3 regions of the Pseudoalteromonas sp. McH1-42 genome follow, and region 2 is predicted to be linked to each of the others. Evidence: predicted binding sites of a transcription regulator. Region 2 holds the regulator's gene; each other region holds the start of a gene.
What was found. Region 2 encodes FliA, which starts transcription of late flagellar genes. Its sites were predicted from a motif close to CTAAAGNTNNNNNNNNNNNNGCCGATA; they were not measured.

Region 1: MHN31_RS03090 (DUF3530 family protein) is a predicted target of FliA. The motif match lies at 4,676-4,702, and genes of this name have one in related genera.
Region 3: pomA (flagellar motor protein PomA) is a predicted target of FliA. The motif match lies at 2,356-2,382, and genes of this name have one in related genera.

The regions. Positions count from the first base shown of each region.
Region 1 is NZ_JAKRFU010000002.1:241,784-248,875, forward strand. It holds gene MHN31_RS03070 (choice-of-anchor I family protein) at 1-907, shown strand, start outside; gene MHN31_RS03075 (ATP-dependent 6-phosphofructokinase) at 988-1,998, shown strand; gene nhaD (sodium:proton antiporter NhaD) at 1,978-3,435, opposite strand; gene MHN31_RS03085 (DUF368 domain-containing protein) at 3,658-4,611, opposite strand; gene MHN31_RS03090 (DUF3530 family protein) at 4,734-5,594, shown strand; gene djlA (co-chaperone DjlA) at 5,613-6,491, opposite strand; gene murU (N-acetylmuramate alpha-1-phosphate uridylyltransferase MurU) at 6,481-7,092, opposite strand, start outside.
Region 2 is NZ_JAKRFU010000021.1:75,804-82,895, forward strand. It holds gene MHN31_RS18225 (chemotaxis protein CheA) at 1-948, opposite strand, end outside; gene MHN31_RS18230 (protein phosphatase CheZ) at 964-1,734, opposite strand; gene cheY (chemotaxis response regulator CheY) at 1,754-2,137, opposite strand; gene MHN31_RS18240 (RNA polymerase sigma factor FliA) at 2,181-2,915, opposite strand; gene MHN31_RS18245 (MinD/ParA family protein) at 2,918-3,778, opposite strand; gene flhF (flagellar biosynthesis protein FlhF) at 3,771-5,303, opposite strand; gene flhA (flagellar biosynthesis protein FlhA) at 5,324-7,092, opposite strand, start outside.
Region 3 is NZ_JAKRFU010000009.1:156,587-163,678, reverse strand. It holds gene MHN31_RS09765 (hypothetical protein) at 1-425, opposite strand, end outside; gene MHN31_RS09760 (flagellar motor protein MotB) at 595-1,527, opposite strand; gene pomA (flagellar motor protein PomA) at 1,530-2,297, opposite strand; gene xseB (exodeoxyribonuclease VII small subunit) at 2,539-2,781, shown strand; gene ispA ((2E,6E)-farnesyl diphosphate synthase) at 2,785-3,672, shown strand; gene dxs (1-deoxy-D-xylulose-5-phosphate synthase) at 3,853-5,712, shown strand; gene deoC (deoxyribose-phosphate aldolase) at 6,039-6,803, shown strand; gene deoD (purine-nucleoside phosphorylase) at 6,803-7,092, shown strand, end outside.

The DNA of each region.
Region 1 (7,092 bases), on a different contig from region 2:
GAACAATGCACTGGCCATTGTAGACTTAAGTGATAACTCACTAACAATAAAAGGCCTGGGTTACAAAGACTGGGGTAAATGGACGTTGGATGCATCCGACAAAGATGGCGGCATCAATCTGCGTAGCTATCCGGGCTTGTATGGCATGTACCAACCAGACACCATCGCTAGCTATCAATGGCAAGGCGCGAACTTCATCGTCACAGCTAACGAAGGAGATGGGCGGGAGTACTTCTTCCCAGCTGCCGATGAAGCCGAGTGTACCGCTAATGGCGGACTAGACTTCGATGAGGACGATGGTTGTCTGGCATATACCGATGAGATCCGAGCCAAAGACCTGACATTGGCGGATAACTTTGCTTACATCAACAATGACAACGACGACCTGGGTCGCCTGAAAGTGTCGACCGTGATGGGCGATCAGGACAACGATGGCCAGTACGAAAAACTCTACACTTATGGTGCTCGCTCATTCTCTATCTGGGATCAACGTGGTGCTCGAGTATTCGACTCTGGAGACGAAATCGCACGTATCACCACCGCGTTGCATGGTGAACAGTTTAATAACGATGAAGACACCAACGAAGGCGATACGCGCTCAGACGCCAAAGGTGCTGAACCAGAAGCGCTGACATTGGGCCAGATAGGTGAACGTACCTATGCATTTGTCGGACTGGAGCGCATGGGCAGTATTTTGATCTATGATGTCACCAACCCGTTCAATGTCACCTTTACCACTTACCTCATTAACCGAGGTCTGGAAGAAGGGGCTGACATTTCGGGTGACCTGGCACCGGAAGGGATGACCTTTGTAAGTGCCGAGCACAGCCCGACCAACACCCCATTGCTGATCGTCGGCAATGAAATTTCCGGCAGCATTGCCGTCTGGTCGCTGACTCAGAAGTAAAGCGCCCTGTCTTGTACTGTGGCTGCTCTGTGCTGTACATTAATCAAGGTGTATAGCTCAGCCACAGTACAGGGAACTGAATGACCAAAATTGCAATACTCACCAGCGGGGGCGATGCGCCCGGGATGAATGCCGCTATCCGTGCAATCGTGCATAGCGCTCAGCACAACCAGTATGACTGCATCGGTTTTTTCCATGGCTACAACGGCCTGTTAAACGACGAGTGGCAAACCCTGACACATCGGGATGTGGCCAATGTGCTGCAATTTGGCGGCACTATTTTAAAAAGTGCCCGCTGCCGCGCAATGTGCGAGCCACAAGGTCCAAAGCAAGCCGTCAATACACTCAGAAAGCACCAGATTGATGCTTTAATCGTAATTGGGGGAGATGGCTCGTTTAGGGGACTTGAAGCGATTAAGGCCCACTGGGAAGGTCAGGTTATCGGCCTGCCCGGGACCATAGACAATGACCTGGCTGGCACAGACAACACCATAGGTTTTGCCACCGCGGTCACGACCGCCACCCATGCTATAGATAAGATCCGCGACACCGCAAACGCCTTTGAGCGTGTCTTTATTGTCGAAGTCATGGGCAGACACAGCGGCCATATTGCCTTTCATGTCGGACTGGCAACCGGCGCTGAGGCGATTCTGTCATTCGAAAATTGTGATTCTGCCGACACCAGACAACAACTGGATCGGCTGATAAACCAGATCCAGGTGCAACAGCAATACAACCACGACAGCTTTGTGATTGTATTGGCTGAAAACCTCTGGCCTGGCGGACCTCAGGCCCTCAAAACACAATTGGCTGAGCAGGCTGGTATCGAAAGCGCAGTCTGTGTACTTGGTCATATCCAGCGCGGTGGCAGCCCGGCGCCAGAAGACCGACTACTGGCCACAGAACTAGGACTGGAAGCCGTCAATGCCGTAACGGATAACCGAACTGGGATTATGATAGGCAAACAAGGGACGGCGTTACACAATGTGCCTCTGACCCATGCAATCAGCACCGCCAAGCCGGTTGACGCTCGCTGGATTAAGGCACAGCATGATGTACTCACCGAGTACTTAGTCAAACACCGTAAATAACTCGGCGTTTAACCATAAATGTACCAGGATACTGGCGGCGTAGCCCAGTGCTATCACTGGCGTCCATTTCAGGTGACCAAAGAAGGTATAATAGCCTCTGGCCTGTCCCATTAATGCTACGCCCGCCGCCGAGCCAATAGAAAGCAGACTGCCGCCAACCCCGGCAGTCAGCGTGATCAATAACCACTGGCCATGGGACATCTCAGGCTGCATTGACAATACGGCAAACATCACCGGAATATTGTCGACTACGGCCGAAACCACACCTAAGAACACATTGGCAGCCGTCGCAGACCAGTCTCCATACAACACTTCCGACATCAGGCTCAGATATCCCAGAAAACCCAGCCCCCCGACGCACATCACGATACCGTAGAAAAACAGCAAGGTATCCCACTCGGCGCGTGACACTTTCGCAAACACATCAAAAGGCACCACATTGCCCAGCGCCTTCAAACGTTCCTGGTCGCCGGCCTGCTCTGCCTCAGCGCGTTTTCTGTCCAATGAATTGGGTAAAGTGGTCCGTAAAAAATAGCCAAAAAACTGCAAATACCCTAGCCCCATCATCATACCCAGAACCGGTGGCAGGTGTAATAAGCTATGGCAAGAGACCGCTGTAGCAATGGTCACTAAAAACAACACCATGATGCGCCGCGCACCACGCTTTAGTTCAATGTGCTCATCACTAGCTGCTGGCTTCTTATTCTTTACGAACAAGCTCATGATCAAAGCGGGCACCAGGTAATTTGCCAGCGCCGGGAAAAACAGAGAGAAAAACTCAGCGAAATGCACGATACCGGCCTGCCATACCATCAGCGTGGTAATATCACCGAACGGGCTGAATGCGCCACCCGCGTTCGCCGCCACAACAATATTAATGCAGCTGAGGTTAATAAATTCCTTGTCACCCTGACCTACTTTCATGGCGACCGCACACATTAACAAAGCCGTCGTCAGGTTATCCGCTATCGGCGAGATGACGAACGCCAGAAAGCCGCTGAGCCAAAACAAAGTTCTGAAGTTAAACCCACGACGTACCATCCATACCCGTAAGGCATCAAATAAGCGCCGCTCTTCCATGGCATTGATATAGGTCATCGCCACCAGCAAAAATAACATCAGTTCTGAAAACTCGAGTAAATTATGCCGAAAAGCATGCTCAGTCAGCTCAGGTATATCATGCAGTACATAGTAGCCGCCGATCAGCATCCAGATCAGTCCGGCGGCCACCAGCACAGGTTTGGATTTACGCATATGAAGCTTCTCTTCTAGCATGACCAGAATATAAGCCAGTACAAAGATAGCAATGCAGATCCAGCCAAGGGCGGCCGAGGTGAGGTCGATGGGCGTTGCAACGTGGTTGGCCGCAGCTGATATCGCTGTCGGGTGCCAGAGCATAAAAATTAAGGCGAGCAAAACGTAAAGCGAGTTTTTCATGTGTTATCAGGTCCGAAACAGGGTTAAAACGTGGTTAACTTGAGCGCGGCTACTTGATAGCACACTTTTCGCTCCATCTGCATTCGACACAAGTCTAAGCCCACCGCCTTACTTAGAGTTGCTCTCCCCCGCCAGCCAACAAAAAACGGGTGTATGAACAGTGTCACACACCCTTATGATAAGATGATGAAATTTTATCAGTTGACCACAGTTCAGTGCCAACTAGGCGTCTTTACGACTGATCCGCTCAATCATCAGGATCAGGGCGAGGCCCGCCACAGCTAATAAAACGCAACCCAGTACGTAAGGTTCTTGGCCAGAAATACGAGCAAACTCTCCCGGCAACACATTGGCTTGCGTTAACGGTTTCTCTATCCCCTTGGAATTAGTGTAAGTGGTTAACACTTGCTTCCAGGGCCACAATAAGTTCAGTGAACCAAGCAAAAAACCACATAGCAAAGCAAAGGTGATCTGCTCAAAGCGACTAAGTAACCATGACAACAGACGTGAAAATGCCATTAGACCAACCACACATCCCCCCAAGAACAAAGCGATCAACATCACCTGCATCTCATTGACCGCACTGAGTACATGGCCATACATTCCCAGTAATAACAAGATAAAGCTACCGGAAATACCGGGTAAAATCATGGCACAAATTGCGATTGCACCAGCGGCAAAATAATACCAGGTCTGTGGCACCGCTTCGGCAGGCGCCAGAGAAGTGATCACATAGGCAATCGCTGCACCTGCCAAGCACGCACTGATGGTCGGCAGGTCCCAGCGAGAGACTTGCTTACCGACATGAATAAACGAAGCGATGATCAGGCCAAAAAAGAACGACCAAACAAATAACTGATGGTGCTCAAGTAAATAAGTAATGAGTTTCGCCAAAGAAGCGGCGCTGGTCAGCAAGCCCGCAAATAACACCACCAAAAAAGTGCCGTCTATATGTTGCCACGCGGCCTTTAATCCATTGCTTCTGAGTGTTTTAATGGCGTCCAGATTGACACTTTTAATTGCCCCAAGCAGACGGGCATAAATACCGGTAATAAACGCAATGGTGCCACCGGACACACCCGGTACTACGTCGGCGGCGCCCATACCTGCCCCTTTGAAAAACAACCAGATAAAATCACGTTTGGTGTCAGTTTTATTGCTCAAAGCACTCTCCATCGATTTTTTCGGCACGAGTTTACCGAAATTTTGTGACGCTGCACATAGTGACAGCCAGAATGTCCTCAAGCTTTGCGGTAAATTGCCGATACAAGGGCATTAGCAAGGTAAGGTGCGTAAACATGCTCAATTATTCCCGGTTTTTTCTGACAGTCAGCCTGATGATAAGCCTGGTCGTGACAACACCAACTCAGGCCGCAGAGCAACAGAACCCGCCGAGTAGGTCCTCACAATTTGACAGCGATCTACGCTACTGGCTGAGCAGCGAAAAGCTACTGACGATTAAGGATGAAGAGCAGGAAATCTCAGTTTTATTCTCAGAGTATATGGCCGCACCAAAACGTGGCATTATTATTTTGTTGCCCGGGATGGAACAAAGCCAGCTTTACAATAATGGCTTAAGTTACTTGCATCAGGCATTAACGGACGATGGCTACGATACATATACCTTGCCGGTACCCGATCTCACAAGCAACGGTGACCTTGCAGCGAACATCATTGACGCGCAGCCCAATGAAGTAAAAAGTTCGGCGATCCCGGTGCTCAGTGAACTGGCACTGGATAATTACAAAGCCGCATTGATTGCCCGTTTTGAAGCCCTCTATAAAACTCTGGCGTTGCGTCAGCAGGAACACATTGCCATTGTGGCATTTGGCAACAGTGCTGGCCTGTTTGCAGAGTACCTGGCTACTTTGCCCAGCGTTCGGGTCGATGCGCTGATCACCGTCAGCGCTCAGCTGGCCAATGCACAGAGAAACAGCCACTTGCCAGCCAGCTTATCACTCGTCGCGCCAGCTTTGCTGGATGTCTTTTATACATTCGACAGCCCCCTGGTTCTGGAAACCATAGACGATCGCCGCCGCTGGGCCAGACGTAACAGCAAACTTGATTATCGCCAAAGAGAGCTTTTCGGGGAGCAGCACCAGCCCTTGCAACATCAACGACTGCGTAAAGAATTAACCGGTTTTTTGCGCCGGCTCTAGTCTGAATTGGAGACTGACTTAACTACTGCGTTTTTGTTTCAGTAATTCATACGCTGATTGAATACTCTGGCTTTTTCGCTTAGCAATTTCCATCATGTGCGCAGGCAGACCCTGAGACACCAACTTGTCAGGGTGGTGTTGTGCCATCAGTTTGCGATACGCGCGTTTGATGTCCTTGTCCGATGCACCATCACTGAGACCCAATACCGCAAGCGCTTCGCTGCGTGATACGGCTGATGACTGAGGTTCACGTGCAGACTCTCGCTGTTGTCTTTGCTGACCCCCACTCTGGCGCTGCTGAGATTGCTGAGACTGCCATTGCGCGCGCTGCTGACGAAAACGAAACTCGGCCTGATAGCGGCGCAGCAAGAAATTATACTGAGTCTGAGAAATCCCCAGGTACTTGCTCACTTCGCGCAGTAATGCCTGTTCCTGCTCAGACACATGGCCATCCGAAAACGCCATCTGAATTTGAATTTCCAAAAACAATTGCAGTAAATCGTAACGCCTGGCAAAAGCTTCTCTGACTTCCCGCACCGCATCTTTCACCGAAAAGTCAGCTTCCTTGCCCGCTCTGAACGCATATTGTGCTTCACGCCGATCATCACCGGTTAACGCCATTTCATCCATAAAGGCCGTTGCCGCGCGAATATGCACCTCGCTGACTCTGCCATTTGACTTTGCAATATGGCCCATGACAGAAAAGCAGCTGGAGAAAAACAGCGCCTGGCGTTCACTGAGATCGTCACCATTTAAAAAGCCCTGGAATCCGCCCACTTTATCAAAATCTTGCTTTAGGCTTTTGTCGAACAAATGACCCAGATAAAACCCGAGAATAGCCCCCAGCCACTTGCCAAACATAAAGCCAAAACCAGCCCCCAACAACTTACCCCACATATGTGTGCTCCACTGCGTTGTTGATCTCAACTAACCGCTCAGGCGTGCCAATATCGTGCCATTGCCCCAGATAAAGTTCCGTTGAGACGCTCCCCTGTGCCAAACCCGCCCTGAGCATCGGACCCAGAGCAACAAATTGTTCCTGCACTCCGTTAAAGAAATCTTTGTGATATAAGCCAATACCCGCAAACGTATAGGCCTGAGTATGGGTACTTTGATGTGCCAGCGGAAAATCTCCGTCCGGATTATGAGGTGGGTTTTCCACCAATACCAGATGGGCCTCACCAGGTAACAGATGCAAACGCGACAAGTCATGCACTGCATAATCGGTAAAAATATCGCCGTTGATCACAATGAAGGTGTCTGTTTCATTGCACAACGCAGGCAGAGCCCGGACAATGCCGCCCGCCGTTTCCAGCCCCCCTTCAGGTTCATCACTGTATTGAATAGACACACCAAATGCACTGCCATCGGCGAAGTATTCACGTATTTTTTCGCCTTGCCACGCCAGGTTAATGACTATGTCGGTAATGCCTGCGTCTGCCAACCGTTTTATGTGGTATTCCAGCAAGGGCTTGCCTGCAACCTCAAGCATGGGCTT
Region 2 (7,092 bases):
AGATTTAGGAGGTGCTTTGGGCGCTTCTTTCGGCGCTGCTGCTACTTCCTCTTCCGTTGATTTTGGTGCTTGCCCTTTTCCGTGCAACTCATCCAGTAATGCTTCAAATTCGTCATCATTGATTTCATCGTCATCACCGCCAGATGCTTTCGGCGGCTCTGACGCTGCAGGTTGGGTCGGCGCCTTAGGCTGCTCAGCTGGCGCTTGTTCTGGTGTCGCACCAAATTTTCCGACTCCATGCAACTCATCCAGCAAGCTGTCAAATTCATCATCGGTAATGTCGCCATCATCGCTGCTTGATGGAGCCGGTGTTGCACTCGGTGCGGCAGGTTCTTGCGATGCGACTGAGGGTCCATTACCTGAGCCATGTAACTCATCGAGCAAGCTCTCAAATTCTTCTTCAGAAATCTCGTCTATGCTGTCAGCACCGTCACTTGCAGGTTCATCAACAGGATCTGCTGGCGCATCGAACAGCACATCATCAGCACTGGGTGTCGCCACAACCGGTTCAGGCTCAGGCTCTGCTGCAGCGGGTGCATCAATCACTTCGTCTTCTGACTGTGGCTGACTGAGCTGATGTAAAACTTCCAATAAGTGTGGATCAGCGGGGTCTGGTTGCTCTCTGTTTTGAATACACGAGAACATTTCATTGATGGTATCGAGTGATTGTAAAATCACATCCATCAATTCTGGTGTTACCTGACGCTGCCCCTGACGCAGGACATCAAACACGTTTTCCGCACCGTGACAAGCATCTACCAGCTCAGTCATGCTAAGGAAGCCTGCGCCCCCTTTAACGGTATGGAAACCACGGAAAATCGCATTTAACAGCTCTTTATCTTCCGGGTTGTTTTCTAGTTCGACAAGCTGCTCAGATAACAGTTCGAGTATTTCCCCAGCTTCAACAAGAAAGTCTTGTAAGATATCTTCATCGACTTCAAAGCTCATTCGCATACTCTCCTATTAGAAGCCCAAACTAGACAACAGGTCATCAACTTCATCCTGCCCGGATACGACATCATCTCGAGACTCAGCGTCCAAAATTGGACCCTCAGGACCTGATAACTCATCAGTAACGGCGGGGGCTTTAGTTTGTGCCTGTGGCTGGGCTGCAGTTTGTTGACTTTCATCTGCGCTGCCGAATACGGTCAACAAGTGAATTAGGCTGTCTTCAACTTCACGAACCAACTCAATGACACGCCGGATAACCTGTCCGGTTAAATCTTGATAATCTTGTGCCATCAACACATTGGTCATCAGATTTTGTAATTCATCTGTACGGCCTTTTGACGACTGCATAAAACTGTCAAGATCGTGGCACAAGGATTTGAACTCTCCAAGCTGGATATCCCGGCTCATTAATCTGTCCCAGGTGGGCTTAATTTCAGAGAGTTCATCGGCTAGTTCTTGGGCTAAGGGAAGACTTGCTTCTACGGCATCCATGGTTTTATTGGCAGCGCTTTCGGTCATCTCCATGACGTAATTAAGGCGCTGCTTGGCATCTGGAATGGCTTCTGTCGTGAGATCAGATAAACGGGTATCTAACTCAAAGTTCTTCAACGATTCATGAAGTTGTCGAGTTAGCTTGCCCACTTCAGCAAAAAGCTCTGATTGTTCTTTATTGGTGGCCTCAATTAATATCTCATCAGCCTTTTCCTGCTCACCTTGTTCAAGGTATTCAACGAGCAGTTTAGCCTGTTCCAGAGTTATCTGTGGCACAGAAGATGTTGACATAAGCCTACCCTTATCAATACTAGCCTAAACGTTCGAACACTTTTTCTAGTTTGGTTTTCAGGGTACCTGCCGTAAACGGTTTAACGATATAACCATTAACTCCAGCTTGGGCAGCAGCTACGATTTGTTCTTTTTTCGCTTCCGCTGTAACCATGAGTACTGGGATGTGTTTAAGCTTATCATCAGCACGAATTGCACGAAGCAAATCGATACCTTGCATGCCTGGCATATTCCAGTCAGTTACGACGAAGTCGAATTCCTGATTTTGCAACATTGGAAGTGCCGTACTGCCATCATCAGCCTCTTGAACATTGGTAAAGCCTAAGTCTCTTAGCAGGTTTTTGATTATTCTTCTCATCGTAGAAAAATCATCAACCACGAGAATTTTCATGTTCTTATCCAAAACTTCCTCCGGTGAGGTTTGAACCTATATTGTAAAACTAACTCTAATTGATCCAGTCATTGACCTTCGCACGAAGCTTGATCATTGCTTGACCGTGAATCTGACTCACTCGAGATTCGCTGACCTCTAAGATCGCACCAATCTCTTTTAAATTCATCTCATCGTTATAATACAAAGACAACACCAAAGCATCGCGCTCAGGTAAAGTCTTGATCGCATTGACTAACGATTCGTTAAAGCGCTCATTTTTAACATTATTGAATGGTTTGTCTAGCGCAAAATCGTTGCCTGCGGGAGAAATTACGTCTTCATCTACCCCCAAGTCTTCGATGCCGATCACTTTACTTGCATTGACATCATGTAAAATATGATGGTACTCATCTAGCGTAATATCAAGTTTTTCAGCGATTTCAGTATCTTTTGGTTCTCGCCCAAGCTGTGCTTCTAGCTCAGCAATAGCCTCTGCAACCATACGACCGTTTTTGTGTACCGAGCGGGGCGCCCAGTCACCACGGCGGATCTCGTCAATCATTGCGCCACGAATTCGAATTCCTGCAAAGGTTTCAAAACTTGCCCCTTTGCTCGCGTCAAAATTTTTGCAGGCTTCGATCAGTCCAATCATACCTGACTGGACTAAATCATCGAGCTGAACACTGGCTGGTAATCTGGCTAACAAATGACAGGCCACCTTTTTAACTAAAGGCGTATGACGTTCCACCACCTTATGCAGGTGGTCTGTCGTTTTATATCCCGCCATGCGGTTGACCGGTGAAGCCATCTTTAACCGTTTACCAATTGCTCAATAAAGAATTCCAAATGACCTGAAGGTTGGTGGGGAATGGGCCACTTGACAGCTTTGCTTGCCAGGCCTCTAAATGCCACAGCAGCAGGTGAATTAGGATAAAGCTCAACGATGGTTTTTTGACGACGCGAAGACTTACGCATATTTTCGTCAAATGGGATCGTTGCAACCAGCTCTAAAGCGACATCTAAGAATCGGTCTGTAACCTTGGACAGCTTAGCAAATAGCTCCTGCCCTTCTCTTAAGCTGCGTACCATGTTGGCCACAATTTTGAATTTGTAGACGCCATGTTCACGGCTTAATACTTTGATAAGCGCATACGCATCGGTAATAGAAGTCGGCTCGTCACACACTACAACCAGTACATCCTGTGCAGCTCGAGAGAAGCTCAGCACCATGTCTGAAATACCAGCCGCCGTATCGACGATTAAAATATCAAATTCGCTGCTCAGCTCACTGAAGGCACGGATCAAACCAGCGTGCTCCGCAGGCGTTAATTCGACCATATTTTGTGAGCCTGACGTTGCAGGCACGATACGGATCCCAGCCGGACCCTCTACCAAAATTTCGTCTAGCTCGCATTCGCCGGACAATACATGAGATAAATTCTTCTCGACCCTCAAGCCTAGCATGACATCACAGTTAGCCAGACCTAAGTCAGCATCAAGCACCAAGACCCGGTTACCCTGCTGTCCTAATGCGATGGCAGTGTTGAGGGATACATTGGTTTTACCTACTCCACCTTTACCACCAGTCACTGCGATTACTTTTACACTGTGGTTATTTTTTTGGTTCATTCTCCGCAGGCCACTTGCTTGATCTAAAACTGTATTAATCATACATTCCTACTGTCTGGGACGCCACTGGTACACGTCGCGAATGTTGTGCTTTTGTTCTCTTTAAATACAATTGCTCAGCCTTTTTGACTAACTTCTGAGCGTTTGCCACGCGAATGTCTTCAGGCACTCGCTGACCATTGGTAAGATACCCTATTGGCAGACGATTTTGAATCGCTATGCTAATTATCTCACCTAAACTTAGACTTTCATCAAGTTTTGTAAAAATACAACCACTTAAATTGACTTTTTTGAAGTGGTTTACGGTTTCTTGCAGTACATGCATCTGCGCAGTCGCACTTAATACCAGGTAGCTGCGAATGTCAACACGGCTACTACGCATCAGGGTGTTTAGCTGCTCCGTCAGACGCAAGTCACGCTGACTCATTCCCGCCGTGTCTATTAATATTAGACGCTTATTGCGTAAATGATAAAGAACCTCTGCAAGTTCATTGGCATCTTTTACTTGCTTAACAGGACAGCCGATGATCCGACCATAGGTCGCCAATTGCTCGTAAGCACCGATACGATAGGTATCCGTTGTGATCAGTGCCACATTGTCTGCACCATATTTCTGTGCGCCCAGCGCTGCTAATTTTGCAACTGTTGTGGTTTTTCCAACCCCTGTTGGTCCGACCATCGCATATACACCGCCCTGACGCAGAATATCGTTGTTTGTTGTATGCATTTGATTGACAACCATATTCAGCAGTGCGTTCCACGCTTCTTTACGAGAAACGTCATCAGGAATGAAGCAAGCCATCTGCTCTGCGACTTCCGCACCAATTCCCATGCCTTTAAGACGCTCAACCAGACAAGCGCGGGTTGGATCACGACGTGCCATTTCCTGATTCATCAGCCCAGACAACTGAAACTCGAGTAACTGGCGGATGGCGTTCATCTCATCACGCATAGAAGACATTTCATCATCGTTGGCTTTTTTCTGCGCCGCTGGTTCGTCACCAAAGCCCTGATCGAGGTCATCTCCAAACTCCCAGGAAGTGGCTGCATCACGGCCATCAAAGCCATGACTTTGCGCTTCATAACGCGGTTGACGTACAGCCTGGGGCGCTGCTTTTGCCGGTGCTTCGTTACGTTGCTGAGCGCCGAACATGTCATCGGTGTTAATGCCAGACTGAGAAAACATAGAAGCAAGCTCGGGCGACTTAGGACGAGGGGCTTGGCGCTCAAGCAAGGCTTCAAGACTGTCTGCAACCTGCGCCTGCTTCTGAGGCTCTGCGCGGCGAGGTTGAGGACGAACCATTCTGGCAGGCTGGCTGTAACTATGCTGAGCACTTTGCCCTGGGGCTGCCTGGCGAGGTGCAGCTTGCGCTGCGCTTTGCTGAGGAGCTGACTGCGCCGCCTGAGGCTGTGGAGCGGGTGTCCGATCATTGTCTACTGCAGCGACGATTTCAACGCCATCTGCCAGTTTCTTATTTGACATGATCACTGCATCTGCACCTAGCTCTTCTTTCACTTCTTTTAAAGCAGTACGCATATCTTTTGCAAAAAAACGTTTAATTTTCATGGTCAGCCCCTTCTAGTCCTCTACTGTCCAACTGAGCTCACTATCTTGATTTGTCTCTCATCCGGTACTTCCTGATATGACATCACTCTCAGTCCCGGTATGGTGTGTTTTACAAATCTTGACAGCACACTTCTTAACATACCTGAGGTTAATAAGATGGACGGCTCGCCGAGCATTTCTTGCGTTTGATGGGCTTCTCTTAATGAACCTTGAAGCCGCTCTGCAAGGCCTGGCTCTATGCCTGCCCCCTCATCACCTGCGTTCTGTAGAGACTTATGCAACATCTGTTCCAACTCGGGCGCCAATGTTATGACAGGGATTTCTTCAGCCCCACCTACCGCATCCTGAACGATCAATCGACGCAGTGAAATACGCACTGCAGCCGTCAGTACATCCGGGTCCTGACTGCGTGGACCGTACTCAACCAGGGTCTGAACAATAGAGCGCATGTCACGAATTGCAACGCCTTCATTCAGCAAGTTTTGCAGTACTTTCACAATCGTAGTGAGTGGCAAGATATCTGGTACCAGACCTTCAACCAGACGAGGATGACTCTTAGCCAGCATATCAAGCAGATTCTGCACCTCTTCATGCCCCAGCAGTAAAGACGCGTTATTGGTCAACAGCTGACTGATATGTGTCGCCACGACCGTCGCTGCGTCAACCACTGTGTAGCCCAGAGAATGTGCTTCATCTTTTTGCTCTGGTTTGATCCATACCGCTTCCAGGCCAAACGCAGGGTCTTTGGTCGCCACGCCATTAATTGGACCAAAAACCTGACCAGGGTTGATGGCCAGCTCATCACCATGCTTCAGCTCACCATCTCCAGAACCCACACCCATCAAGGTGATGCGATATGCATTTGGGTCCAGTTCCAGGTTATCGCGGATGTGGACGGGCGGTACCAAAAAGCCCAGTTCCTGAGATAGCTTTTTACGCACCCCTTTAATTCGATTTAACAGCTCACCACCTTGCGACTGATCAACCAGCGGGATCAGGCGATAACCCACTTCCAGGCCAATCACATCGACTGGCTGTACATCATCCCAGCCTAGCTCTTTTTGTTCCTGCTGTTGAGACGCAACCGCGCCACCTTTCGATTCTTCAGCTTCCTGTTCTTGTGCTTTAATTTTTTGTTGATGTGAGTAATAAGCCAGATATCCGATCAGGGCACCCAGACCGAGGAAGGCAACATGAGGCATACCAGGTACGAGTCCCATAACAATCAGGATCCCCGCAGCGATAGACAAAGATTTCTCATTGCCCAGCTGCTGCGTCATTTGCTCACCCATGTTGTGCGATTCATTCTGACGCGTCACCACAATCGCAGTACCAATCGACAGTAACAGTGAAGGAAGCTGGGCAACCAGACCATCTCCGATTGTCAATAAGGTATATACCTCCATGGCTCTGCTAAACGTCAGGTCGTGCTGAACCATACCTACAAACAACCCACCAATGATGTTAATTGCCAGGATAACGATGCCTGCGATGGCATCCCCTTTTACGAATTTACTGGCACCATCCATCGAACCATAAAAATCGGCTTCACGGGTTACTTCTTCACGTCGTGTTCTCGCTTCGTCTGCTGAGATAAATCCGGCATTCAAATCTGCGTCTATCGCCATCTGTTTACCCGGCATTGCATCCAGGGTAAAACGTGCAGATACTTCAGAGATACGACCGGCACCTTTGGTAATAACCACAAAGTTAATGATGATTAGAATCAGGAAGACCACCAGACCCACCGCATAGTTACCGCCAATCACAACGGAACCAAATGCTTCGA
Region 3 (7,092 bases), on a different contig from region 2:
ACTAAAGGCAGGATAGTTTTATACAGGTAACCTGAATAACTAAGTTCCATAAGATGCCGGTCAACCAGCCTGAACAGCTGTAGTAAAGGCGCAGGAATAACAACCAGTTGGCAGATGATGCTCTGCCACATATACATTTTGTCTTTCAGGGCCCAATAAGCAACAATGGCAATAAAAAGAATGTCGGCCGCAGCCCAGTAAATGTAACGGTAGACTTTGTTGCTATCAAGCTCCAGGACCAAATCGTGAGTCAAATAGCCGTTAACGAAAAACGCAAAACACAATAGCGAGTACCGTAATGCTTGCCTGTCTTTCAGGAAATAAAACAAAACAACGGCAACTGAAACAAGGACCATCTGACTATCAAAAATAGTATTCAGAAGTGCTCTTATCGTGTCACCGTTGATATCGATATTCGCCAACATGGCTATCAGAAACCGTTAGAACTTATTTCGGATCTTCGCTTCCATCGTCACCGCCACCATTTGAACCCGGCATATAAGCATATTTATTAAGCATTGTTTTCTCCATTAACATTATCAGATTAAATTCCGCTGAATAGCCTAGCCCAAGAATCGGTACCACGCAATACTTCTAGTTGTTTCCACGTACATTAATTGGGTCAGATTCCTTAGCCTTACCTTGCATGATAGAGATTTCGACACGCCGGTTGCGACGACGGTCTTCATCAGTTTCATTGGGCACCAGCGGCCGAGTATCTGCATGCCCGACGACGACCATACGGTTTTTGTCGAATCCAGTGACGGTCTGCATTTCTGTCGCAACCGCAACCGCCCGAGTCGCAGACAGATCCCAGTTATTACTATATAGCTCATTCGAAAACTGGAAGTCATCCGTATGCCCGGACACCGTTATTTCGCCAGGCACATCTTTGAGTAGTTGGGCAATATCCTGGATCACGGGTTTAAACTTAGGTTGTAAGAATGCGCTGCCAGAAGGAAAAGAGCCATTCTCCTGGATCCGTATAATGATTTGCTGCCCCAATGATTCCAGTTCAATTGCACCATCCATGATTTGCTTTTCCAGCTGCTGGGCGATTTTTTTCACCAGCTCATTGACCTGCTCCTGCTCCGCAGCCGCAATTGCCTGTGTCATCGACTGCTCTTGTGCGGTACTGGAAGACTCACCTCCGCGCTTGTTACCACGCTGCTCTTGTCGTCCACCCGCAGAGCTTTCATCACCAGCCTGAAACTCCAACATCTGCTGCGTCATTTCAACTGTCTGTTGCTGTATCGTTTCGATAGGAGTGGGTTCAGGCTTGCCCGGCGTGAACTCCATGGCAATCACACTGGTCCCTTTTGGAATGTCCTTTACCTCAATCTTGTTTTGCACGCCAAATGCAAATTTCATGGAGCCCGCGATCTGCTTAAATTTGAGTACATCCATTTCTGAAAACGCCAGTAGCAGTACGAAGAAACACATCAGCAGAGACATCAGATCGGCAAAAGTCCCCATCCAGGCTGGTAAGCCTGGGGGGGGGCATTTGCATTCGTTCTCGTCAGACATAATTACTCCTCGGCCTCAGCACCCCGTTTGGACTCAGGTAGGTAGTTTTTCAAGATACCTTCTATCACTTTCGGATTCTGGCCGTCCTGGATCCCCAAAATAGCATCCAGGATTAAGCGTTGATTTCGTTCTTCCTCGTCTTTACGCAGCTCCAGTTTTACCTGAATTGGAATAGCCACCACGTTAGCCAAGAACGCACCATACAATGTCGTCAATAGTGCAACGGCCATCGCGGGTCCAATCGCTTTCGGGTCATCCATGTTCGATAGCATGGCTACCAGGCCGATTAAGGTACCAATCATCCCCATTGCAGGAGCAATGTCCGCCAAAGATTTAAACAATCCAGCACCCATTTCATGACGCGTCGAAGTGAGCGCAATGTCTTTTTGCAGGGTTGCCCTGACCACATCCGCATCGTGACCATCCACCAGCATGTCAACACCTTTACGCATAAAGGAATTGGGAATTTCGGCCTCTTCCAATGCCAGAAAGCCGCCTTTACGCGCAGAATCCGCCAGCTCAACCGCTTTCTCAATCAGTTCTTCCGGGGTCTCCAGCTTAAACATAAAGGCCTTACCGGCCACTTTACCGATGCCAAAAAACTGGCTCATGGTAAAGTTCGACAGCACGATAAAAATCGAGCCACCAAATACAATAACCACTGATGGAGTGTTGTAAAACATGGCAATCTGGCCATCACTACTAAGTACCATGGACATCACAATCAAGCCTATGGCCCCTAAGATACCAATCACGGTTGCTAAATCCACACACCCTCCAAAGGAAATTACCCGTTATCTATCACGCAGTTATTATTATCGACAGAGTTATCGGCCAGTTTTGCAATAACTTAACTCAATTATATTAAATTGCCTTGAAATTGCGAATCCATAAACCAATGGCTAGTCATCCTGACTGTATAACGCAAAAATTCTGAGAGATCTTTGACCTCAATCTGTAATACTCATAAAATTAGGCGTTTTTTAATTTAGCTCAAAGTGAATACTGCACATGGCGACAAAAAAACCGGAAAACATGAGCTTTGAAGAAGCTGTTGACGAGCTTGAAAGCATTGTACAGGGCATGGAACGGGGCGAACTCACCCTGGAACAGTCGCTCAAGCAATTTGAACGCGGGATAAAGCTGGCCAACGCTTCCTCGCAAAAGCTGCAACAGGCAGAACAGAAAGTGGCGATTTTGCTCGGCAATGACGAGCAAAGCCCGCTAAGTGAATTTACGGACGAGCTGGAATAAACATTGGATTTACAAGCACAACTTGCTCATGCCAGAGCGCAAGTCGAAGAAACTATAGCCGCGTATTTCGCTCAGGAATTGGACAGTGACGACACCGCCATTGCTGCAGCGCGCTACAGCATTAGTAATGGTGGTAAACGGTTGCGCCCATTTCTGGTTTACACAACCGGGCAAATCTTTGGCGCCACACCTCGCGATCTCGATATCGCCGCAGCTGCCGTCGAATGTATTCACAGTTATTCATTGGTTCATGATGACCTCCCGGCCATGGACGATGATGACCTGCGCCGTGGTAAACCGACTTGCCATATTGCATTTGATGAAGCACAAGCAATCCTGGCAGGTGATGCTTTGCAAACCCTGGCTTTTGAGCTGTTAACAGCGCACACATTCTCTGTCCCGGCGGCAAATCAGATTGCGATGATCAAAACCCTCGCAAAGGCATCCGGGTTGCAAGGCATGGTCGGTGGTCAGGCGCTGGATTTGGCAGCAACGGACAAGTCTGTCAGCTTGGCAGAACTGGAGCGGATCCATCGCTTAAAAACGGGCGCGCTGCTAACTTGTGCTATTGAACTTGGCGCGCTGTGTGCCCCAGATGTGTCGCCACATACCCTTGCCCGACTGCGTGACTATGGCCAGAATATTGGTCTGGCATTTCAGGTTCAGGATGACATTCTTGATATAGAAGGTAACACTGAAGTGCTGGGCAAACCTCAGGGGTCTGATCTGGAACACAATAAGTCTACGTATCCTGCTCTATTAGGATTATCGGGTGCCAAACAAAAAGCACAAGCACTCGTAGAAGAGGCAAAGCAGGCGCTGCACAACATTGATGCAGACACACAAACCTTGGCTTTGCTGGCAGACTATATTATTGCCAGAGACCATTAATGACCATAAACCGACTAGCAATCAACTGATAAGTCGCTAAATTAATAACTAGTTAAGTTATACTGTGGTGCATTGCATACTGCACGCCGAACAAAGCACCCAGCACAGAATTTATAAATTTAATGGCGGATAACAATGACAACCAAGTCAGCGAACTCTGCCCAGGATAACGTAATCAATATGAGTCTTGATAACAGCAAGTATCCCCTTTTGGCATTGATTGAGCAGCCTGAGCAGCTGCGCACTTTGCCGCAACATAAACTGACCGAGTTCAGCGATGAGCTACGTGACTATCTGCTCAACTCGGTCTCGCAAAGTAGTGGTCACCTTGCCTCCGGTCTAGGCACGGTTGAACTGACAGTGGCGCTGCATTACGTTTACAATACGCCCGCTGACCGCCTGGTATGGGATGTAGGCCACCAGGCTTATCCACATAAAATTCTCACGGGTCGCCGCGATCAAATGCATACCATACGACAAAAAGATGGCCTGCATCCTTTCCCGTTTCGTGAAGAAAGCGAGTACGATACATTCAGCGTTGGTCACTCCAGCACCTCTATCTCTGCCGCGCTGGCCATGGCTATTGCCGCTGAAAAAGAACAGCAGGGGCGTAAAGTCGTCGCTGTGATTGGTGACGGTGCAATGACCGCAGGTATGGCTTTTGAAGCCATGAATCATGCCGGTGATGTGAAATCAGACATGCTAGTGATCCTTAACGACAACGAAATGTCTATTTCTGAGAATGTCGGCGCATTGAACAACCACTTTGCACGGATCTTATCGGGTAGCTTTTATACCAATATCCGCGAAGGCGGTAAAAAGCTACTTTCCGGTGTACCACCGGTGAAAGAACTGGCCAGCAAAGTTGAAGAGCATCTCAAGGGCATGGTCATTCCGGGCACCTTCTTTGAAGAACTCGGCTTTAACTACATTGGCCCAATAGACGGCCACGACGTCAATATGCTGGTGGACACACTCAGAAACATGCGCAACCTTAAAGGTCCGCAGTTGCTGCACGTAAAAACCCAAAAAGGTAAAGGTTACCAACCAGCTGAAGCCGATCCAATTGGCTATCATGGCGTGCCAAAGTTCGATCCTAGCGTGCATAGCCTGCCCAAATCAAAACCTGCCGCACCAACATTTTCTAAAGTATTTGGTGACTGGCTGTGTGACATGGCAGAGCAAGACAATAAGCTAATGGCCATCACGCCAGCCATGCGCGAAGGTTCAGGCATGGTGCGTTTCTCTAAAGAGCACCCAGACCAATACTTTGATGTGGCCATTGCAGAGCAACATGCCGTCACCTTAGGGGCAGGGTTTGCCTGTGAAGGCCTTAACCCGGTCGTGGCCATCTACTCCAGCTTTTTACAACGGGGTTATGATCAGCTGATCCACGATGTGGCACTGCAAAACCTGCCTGTGTTGTTTGCCATTGACCGCGCCGGGATTGTTGGCGCAGATGGCGAAACACACCAGGGAGCCTACGATCTGAGCTTTATGCGTTGTATTCCCAACATGGTCATTATGGCTCCCAGCGACCTGAACGAATGCCGTCAGATGCTCTATACCGGCCATCGCCTGCAACAACCTGCCGCCGTGCGCTATCCGCGAGGGTCCGCAGGTGAGGCTGAAATCGAAGCACAGATGACTGAGCTGGAAGTGGGTAAAGCCAACCTGCTGCGCTCAGGTAAAAAGGTCGCCATTCTTAACTTTGGCACCTTGTTACACAACGCAAAACCAGTCGCAGAGGCGCTGGATGCAACTTTAGTTGATATGCGCTTTGTGAAGCCACTTGATGGCGACATGGTCACTAAGCTGGCAGCTGAGCATGATCTGCTGGTGACATTGGAAGACAATGCCATTGCAGGCGGTGCAGGCAGTGCGGTCAGCGAGCATCTGGCCGCTGCGCAGATCCTCAAACCAATTTTGCATCTGGGCATTCCTGATGAGTTCATCAAACATGGTACACAAGACCAGATGCACACCGAAATGGGCCTGGATGCAGACGGGATCCAAAAACGGATAGAAGCCGTCCTGTAACCGCTTCACCACCTTAAATTGAGCCACTGTCATCGCAGTGGCTTTTTTATTTCCTGCCTGCCAAACACAGACTGCTCCGAACATGTCAATCCTTGCGCCAAGTCATGAAAAGGAGCCTTTAGACTAGTAAATATAAGCCAACTCGCTGACAATACAGCGGTGATTAAATGGAATTAACGTGTCCGCCGGGATGCGTCTTCACGGAACCAAGTCCACTCGAGTACCCAAAGTGCGAGTGAGCAAGACCCAACGAATGTCCTCCCCTCGCCTTTCGGGTTAGTGGTTCTTTGCTGCCGGTTATCCTGGCAGCACATCAGGAGTTTCCTATGTCTTCAATAACACGCAAAGAAGCCGCACAACTGGCACTGGATTGTATGGATTTGACCAGCCTGACTGGCACAGAATGCGACCAAGATATCATCCAGCTTTGCCAGCAGGCCAGCTCAGCATTAGGCAATGTGGCTGCGGTTTGTATTTACCCTCAACATATCGCACTGGCCAGACAACACTTGGCCACAGGGGTCCGCATCGCCACTGTCACGAATTTTCCGCACGGTAGCGACAACATAGTCAAAGCAGTTGAAGAAACTCGCACAGCTGTTGCACTTGGTGCCGATGAGATCGATGTGGTCTTTCCTTACACAGCTCTGATGGCTGGTAACGCTGACATCGGCCATCAGCTTATCGAGCAGTGCAAGCAGGCTTGTGGTACACACGTGCAACTCAAAGTCATTATTGAGTCCGGTATGCTGCCAACGTCACACTTGATTGAACAAGCATCGCGCATCGCAATCAATGCCGGGGCTGACTTTATTAAAACCAGTACCGGCAAAGTTGCCGTAAATGCCACCTTAGAGGCTGCGCAGGTGATGCTCAATGCCATCAAGAATAGTGGCAAAGAAGTAGGCTTTAAAGCCGCTGGGGGCGTACGCACAGTTTCCGATGCTCAAGCTTATCTGATTCAAGCCAGGCAAATTATGGGCCCGGACTGGGTGAACAAGCAGCACTTCCGATTTGGCGCTTCTGGCTTGCTCAATGATGTACGCTCAACCCTGACAGGTGCGCCCTGCGAAGACAAGGGAGGTTACTGATGATGCACACTAACCCGCATGGTACGGTTCACATTAATGCGCCTGACGATGCATTTGCTGACACAGTATTGCTGCCGGGCGATCCTCTGCGCGCCAGATTCATTGCAGAGCACTTTCTGGATGATGTTAAAGTCGTCAACACCGTGCGTAATATGCTTGGTTACACGGGCTTTTTTCAGGGTCGCAAACTCTCGGTGATGGGCACAGGCATGGGGATCCCCAGCTGCTCCATTTATGCCAAAGAGTTAATCACCGAATACAAGGTGAAAAACCTGATCCGCGTAGGCAG